DNA from 2 places in the Halomonas sp. DP3Y7-2 genome. Region 2 is predicted to be linked to the other one. Evidence: riboswitches for the same ligand, from Rfam matches in the RefSeq annotation. Region 2 holds a riboswitch; the other holds the start of a gene.

Region 1 (3,412 bases), 140 kb from region 2:
CGCCGCATGGGCGGCGATCTTGTACGTGATGATCCCGGTCTTGACGTCGTCCTTGTCGGGCAGGCCCAGGTGCTCCTTGGGGGTGACGTAGCAGAGCATGGCGCAGCCGTACCAGCCGATCATCGCCGCGCCGATGCCTGAGGTGATGTGGTCATAGCCGGGAGCGATGTCGGTGACCAGCGGGCCCAGGGTATAGAAGGGCGCCTCGTCGCAGTACTCGAGCTGCTTGTCCATGTTCTCCTTGATCAGGTGCATGGGCACGTGGCCGGGCCCTTCTATCATCACCTGCACGTCGTGCTTCCAGGCAATGTGGGTCAGCTCGCCCAGGGTCTTGAGTTCGGCCATCTGAGCTTCGTCATTGGCATCTGCCACGGATCCCGGGCGCAGCCCATCGCCCAGCGAGAAGGCCACGTCATACTGCTTGCAGATCTCGCAGATCTCCTCGAAGTGGGTGTAGAGGAAGCTTTCCTGGTGGTGATAGAGACACCACTTGGCCATGATCGAGCCTCCCCGCGAGACGATGCCGGTGACTCGGCCAGCGGTCAGCGGCACATAGCGAAGAAGCACACCGGCGTGGATGGTGAAATAGTCCACCCCCTGTTCCGCCTGCTCGATCAAGGTGTCGCGAAAGACCTCCCAGGTCAGGTCCTCGGCCACGCCCTTGACCTTTTCCAGCGCCTGATAGAGTGGCACGGTACCGATCGGCACCGGTGAGTTGCGGATGATCCACTCACGGGTTTCATGGATGTTCTGTCCAGTGGACAGGTCCATGATCGTATCCGCCCCCCAGCGAATCCCCCAGGTCATCTTGTCCACTTCCTCTTCGATGGAGGAGGTCACCGCAGAGTTGCCTAGATTGCCGTTGATCTTCACCAGAAAGTTACGCCCGATGATCATCGGCTCGGCTTCGGGATGATTGATGTTGGCCGGGATGATGGCACGTCCGGCGGCCACTTCCTGGCGCACGAACTCGGGGGTGATCTCATCCGGCAAACGGGCTCCGAACGACTGGCCGGGGTGCTGGTGGCCAAGTATCGCTTCGACCTCGTCACTGCCACGATAAGGGTCCTGAAGGGCCTGTCGACGTTGATTCTCGCGAAGTGCAATGAACTCCATTTCCGGTGTGATGATGCCGCGCCGCGCGTAATGCAATTGGGTGACGTTGCCCGGGCGGCCATCGGCGGTCCTGGTGGCGCGGCGTGGTGTGCGCGTCAGCTCGAAGCGCAGCGGTGCCAGCAGCGGGTCATCGGCACGCCGGCGGCCGTACTCGGAGGTGGGACCGTCGAGCCACTCGGTGTCGTTGCGCTCCTCAATCCAGGGCCTGCGCAACTCGGCCAGTCCCTTGCGCAGATCGACCTGTATCGCCGGGTCGGTATAGGGGCCTGAGGTGTCGTACACCAGTAGCGGTGGATTGGCTTCGTCGGGGCCTGAGGTGCGCGTCGGCGACAGGGTGATTTCGCGAAATGGCACCCGCAGGTCGGGGCGGGAGCCCTCTACATAGACCTTGCGAGAGCCTGGCAGGGGAGTGACGGCGGCCTGGTCGACCCTGGCCGTCTCGGCCAGGAAGTGGGCGTCATGGCGGGATCTCGGATGAGACGAGGGATGGTCGAGTGACATAGGTGGTTTCCTCTCACGGCGGTGCAGGGCAAGTGGCGTCGCCCTGATGGTGGTAATGGCACGTCGCGAGGGAGAAGGGGGCGTCGAGGCCGTGGCCGTGAGCGCTTGATCCCTACGCTGGTCCTCGCCTCGATGCCGTAACATCGGGGGTATCCCCAGATCAGGTTCAACGGGTCTCATGCGCTGCATGATCTCAGCCGCTGGCTGCGGCACCCCGTCAAGCGTTGCTATTGTCAGCTTGTCTGTGTTGTCGAGCGCGATCACCCAGGTCGATCGCCCAGTACGATCGCTCAGTTCAATCGCCTAAAGGCGTCGCCAAGGTCAGTCACTCAGGTCTAGTCCCATCTGCCAGAAGTCTGTCTCGAGACGGGTCGCGTCGCTAAAGATGCGCGCCAGCCGTTCGAAACGAGCGCTCGATACCTGGCTGAGCTGGTCGTCGAGCCAGTGTCTTTCGCGCACGGCCGAGGCCTGAAAGTCAGGGCTTGCGTACATGGTGATCCAGGCATCGTAGGGATTGTCGCCACCACGCAGCGTCTCGGGATGATCCGCCAGCCAGCGACCGATATCGGCGTAGCCGACCATGCAGGGCGCCAGGGCAACGTGCAGGTCCAGCAGATCACCCCGACTGCCGGTGTCGAGGACGTAGCGGGTGTAGGCCAGGGTGGCACGTGCCTCCGGTAGACGGCTGAGCTCACTGTCGTCAATGCCCCATTCTCGGCAGTAGGCAAGATGCAGGCCCAGTTCGACCTCGAGGATCGTCTGCATCCCCTTGAAGGCCCCCTGCAAGCTCTCCAGGTTCTGGCTCTTGTAGGCAGCAAGGGCGTAGGCGCGTGAAAACTGCAGGAGAAACAGGTAGTCCTGCTTCAGATAGTGGCGAAAGCTGGCGTCATTCAGGTCGCCGCGCCCAAGTGCACGAACGAAGTCGTGCTCGGTATAGCGCCGCCAGTCGTCGCGGCAGGCAGCGATAAGGTCGTTGAAGCAGTAGCCCATGATAGCTCCGGCATAGTGGATCCGGTGGGCGGGGCAGAGAAGGACGGCGGGGAGGAAGGGCAGGCCCCCACAGGGAAGGCGTGCCACCGCCTGATTCCCTACGCCGGTTCAAGGTGTGAGTCCACACCGCACCCGGATCAGGTTCCACGGGATCGGTGCTGTCGGGCCGCTACACCACGCAGGCCCTGCACCATCTCAGCCGGATTGACCGGCACCCCGTCAAGCGAGTCGACCGCAGTCTAGCACGCCCCTGCGGCTTTGCCAGACACCACTTTCGGATAGCATCGGAAGGGGGCGTCAAGGGAGGTTGTCGAGAGAGACTACCTAATGATGACGCCGCGGCCATGAGGGTCACGGCCGCGGCGTCCTGCACCGACGCTGATGATGGCTTATGATGGATCAGCGACGATCTGGCGTGGGGGTGTCGATCGGGTGGCCAGGGTCGCTGTGCACCTCAGCCGATTGATGGGGGCGTCGGAAGGACTGCACAGGCATGTCTCGGGGACGCTCGCTGGGGGGAGCGGCCGGCGCGCCCGATGAGGGTAGCTGACTCTCGATGTGTAGATCGGCGACGACCCTGGGGGGGCGTGTCTCACTGGGTACCAGCAGAAGCCCGGCGCGGGCCAGGCGGCGGCCGATGGTCAGGCTGGAGCTCCAGCGCACCAGCGGAGCCGCCAGCACCAGGCCGAGCCAGACGGGCGTCAGCCAGAGAAAGAAGCTCGGAGTGTAGGCCCAGGTGACAAGAGCCCACACCGCACCAATCAGCGACCACAGCCAGGTATGGCGGAAGGCTTCCCGCCAGGGC
Region 2 (3,412 bases):
ATCGATCAGGGACCTTACCCAGATCTTGCTGCCGTGCCTGCCCAGTACGGGGCTGACGGTTGAGGAGATCGAGAAGCGTTCTCTGCGGTTAAAGTGCATGTAGCCGATCATCAGCCCCACGATGGAATAAAGTGCGTAGGGAATGAATGACCAGTTGTGGAAGCTTCTTGCCAAGGCAAAGATGGCGGCCTCGCCACTGCCGGGAGCGAAGCTCTGGTGACTGATTTCGCCGTAGATGTTGCCTAGATAGATGATCGGTTCATTGACGGAGTAAGTGACGACCCCCGTGGCAATCCCTCCCGTCAGCGCCATGGCGAAGGTGGCAGCGAAGGAAAAGGTAGGCGTTGCATCCTTGCCACCCAGCCGAATATCACCGGCCCGGGAGAAGAAGATGAAGCCCGACACCACCAGGGCCGTTACGGCAATCAGCTGATACAGCCAGCCAAAGTCAGACAGGGAGATGTAGAAGACCCCTTTGGCAACATCGACCAGCATGTCGTTGTTGATGAGGCCAGTGGCCACGGCCACCATGATGATGGAAAAGGTGGGTATGAAGACGGCTTTTCTTAGCGGCCTTCTGCTGGAGGCGGACATATTCTTGTTCTCCACGGGTGATGGCGTTACCAGGTGGCGCAGTGGATCAGCATTGTCGGGTGTTGTCATCGGCCGATCTCACAGATGCGTGTGGCAGGCTTAGGGAAACGCTGCACCGATGCCTGAGCGGAGGTGCTCAGCGCTTCCTTGGCGAACCGCTGATGCGGTCCGTCAATCCGTCATAATGTATATACAATAAAGATCGAAAAGGCTAGAGCCGAGTGAGCTGGCGATCACGTCAGCTCCCTTTCATGATGAAAGATAGATCACTCTTATATTAATTTATTTTTGATAAACAATACGTTGAATATCCTTCTAAGCGTCGATCCGATAATGGGTAGTACCAAAGTAGGGGGTGGTAACAAGGTAGACGAGAGGGTCAGGATAGAGGGGGAGAATGGGCGAGAGTCACAGCGGGAAGGCAAGCAAAGCCCAAGGCCGTGCAGGTCGAAAGACGTCGCTTAAATGTGTATACATTTGATTGGTGAAGGGGCCGGGGCGCGATAGGGTTGTCGCGGCGTGTGCCAGGATGGCAAATCAGGGTAGGCCCTTTCATCTGCTTGATACTCGCTGTCTTGTTCCGGGCAAGGTGATGGGCTAAGGTCGAGATCGCATGACACGGGGTGTCCTGGCTGAGCCAGGGCTGAGAAATACCCGTCGAACCTGATCCAGTTCATACCGGCGAAGGGATGTCAGCGCAGTCGTCTGTCCCTGGCTCGACGTGCGTTCCCCGCCTCGACCAAGGACTCATCGCATGACCGCTCCCGATACCTCTTCTGTTGTCGACCCCGTTGCGCCTGATATCTCCGCTCAAATTGTGCTGATTACCGGCGCAGGGCGTGGTCTGGGCGCTCACCTGGCGCGCGCCTTCCTGCGAGAAGGCGCTCGCGTGGTGGTCAACTACCGCTGCAGCGAAGAAGGCGCCCGGGCGCTAGTCGCTGATTACCCGGAACATGCCTTGGCCGTCGCTGCGGATGTGTGCGATCGGGATGGCGTGGAGGCCATGTTGGCGAGGGCCAGTGAGGGCTTCGGTGGGCCTGTGACTACCTTGGTCAACAATGCGCTGCCGGACTTTGCATTCAATGGGGACGCACGGCCTGGGCCTGACTCGCTGAGCTGGGAGCATCTGGACCATCAACTTCAGGGTGTGGTGCGTGGTGCGCTCAACACGGTGCAGGCAGCGCTTCCCGGCATGCGCGAGGCGGGTGTCGGGCGTGTCATCAATATTGGTACCAACCTGTTCCAGAACCCGGTGGTGCCGTATCACGACTACACCGCGGCCAAGGCGGCGCTGCTGTCGCTGACGCGTACGCTGGCGCAGGATCTCGGCCCAGACAATATCAGCGTCAATATGGTGTCCGGCGGCTTGCTGCGCACGACGGACGCTTCCAGGGCCACACCAGACGCGGTGTTTGACCTCATCGCCGCCAACACACCGCTGCGACGGGTGACCACCCCGCAAGAGTTTGCAGACGCGGTACTGCTGTTGGCTTCCCCGTGGGCCAGGGCCATCACCGGGCAGAATCTGATTGTCGATGGCGGACTGGTGAAAGGCTGATGACCTCTATGCACTTGAATCTCTTCATCCTGGGCTGCGGTCATCACAAGGCGGCCTGGCGACACCCTGATTCCAGCGTCGAGCGATTGGCGGATATCGCCTACTACGAAGAGCTGGCCAAGCTTGCCGAACGCGGTCGCCTGGATGCGGTTTTCTTTGCCGATGGCCATGCCGCGGGCAATGTCGCAGACGGTCCGCTGTGGACCTTGGAGCCGCTGACAATGCTTGCCGCGATGGCGCGTGCCACACAGCATATCGGCCTGATCTCGACCGTCTCCAGTACCTTCTATACGCCCTTTCATGCGGCTCGCATGCTGGCATCGCTGGACCATATCTCGGGCGGACGGCTTGGGTGGAACCTGGTGACGTCAATGTTCGACAGCGAGGCGCGCAATCATGGCCTGGAAGGTATGCCGGGCCACGCGCAGCGCTACGCTAGAGCGGAAGAGTTTGCCAATACCGTGCTGGCGCTGTGGGACTCCTGGAGCGATGGCGCGCTGCTGCGAGATCGCCACGGCGATTATGCGGATGCTGCTCTAGTGCAACCGATTCATCACCGCGGCGAGCATTTTCTGGTCGATGGCCCCTTGACGGTGCCTCGCTCGCCACAGGGCCATCCCGTGCTATTTCAGGCGGGGGCATCAGAACAGGGGCGAGACCTGGCGGCACGCTATGCCGAAGCCATTTACGCGGTGGCCTACGACCTGCCATCGGCCCAGGCTTACTGCGGTGACCTCAAGGCGAGGGTAAAAGCCGCAGGCCGTTCAAGGGTGGCGATCATGCCGGGGCTTGTGACCTACGTCGGGTCTACCGAGGAAGAGGCCCGACGCAAGCAGCGTGAACTTGACGAGTTGCTGCCGGTAGAGGCCTCGCGACGACAGTTGAGCCAGTTTATCGGCCAGGACGTCAGTCACTGGGAGCTGGATGCGCCCGTGCCCGCGCTGCCGCCGCTGGAGGCTTTTACGGGTCCGAAAGGACGCTATGCCACCATCCTGCGCATTATCGAGAGCGAACGGCCAACCCTGAGACAGCTAATGGGGCGGCTCGCCGCCGGAGGTGGGCACTGCACGATGGTCGGCACGCCGGAGGGAATTGCCGATGAGATGCAGCGCTGGGTCGAACAGGGTGGGGCCGAAGGCTTTAACCTGATGCCACCCTCACTGCCTCAGGGCATCGAGGACTTCGTCGAGCAGGTCGTGCCGGAATTGCAGCGACGTGGGGTCTTCCGCCGGGAATATGAGGGCAAGACGCTGCGCGACC

Evidence for each region. Region 2 has a riboswitch for thiamine pyrophosphate ahead of KUV45_RS15560 (3-oxoacyl-ACP reductase). Riboswitches for the same ligand answer to the same signal wherever they lie in the genome.
Region 1: linked by a shared signal. The riboswitch ahead of thiC (phosphomethylpyrimidine synthase ThiC) and the one ahead of KUV45_RS15560 (3-oxoacyl-ACP reductase) in region 2 are both predicted to bind thiamine pyrophosphate.

The regions. Positions count from the first base shown of each region.
Region 1 is NZ_JAHVKJ010000010.1:581,705-585,116, forward strand. Features, by position in the region: gene thiC (phosphomethylpyrimidine synthase ThiC) at 1-1,617, opposite strand, end outside; TPP riboswitch at 1,710-1,844, opposite strand; gene tenA (thiaminase II) at 1,939-2,607, opposite strand; TPP riboswitch at 2,685-2,836, opposite strand; gene mdoH (glucans biosynthesis glucosyltransferase MdoH) at 3,007-3,412, opposite strand, start outside.
Region 2 is NZ_JAHVKJ010000010.1:719,285-722,696, forward strand. Features, by position in the region: gene KUV45_RS15555 (BCCT family transporter) at 1-663, opposite strand, end outside; TPP riboswitch at 1,204-1,301, shown strand; gene KUV45_RS15560 (3-oxoacyl-ACP reductase) at 1,349-2,152, shown strand; gene KUV45_RS15565 (LLM class flavin-dependent oxidoreductase) at 2,152-3,412, shown strand, end outside.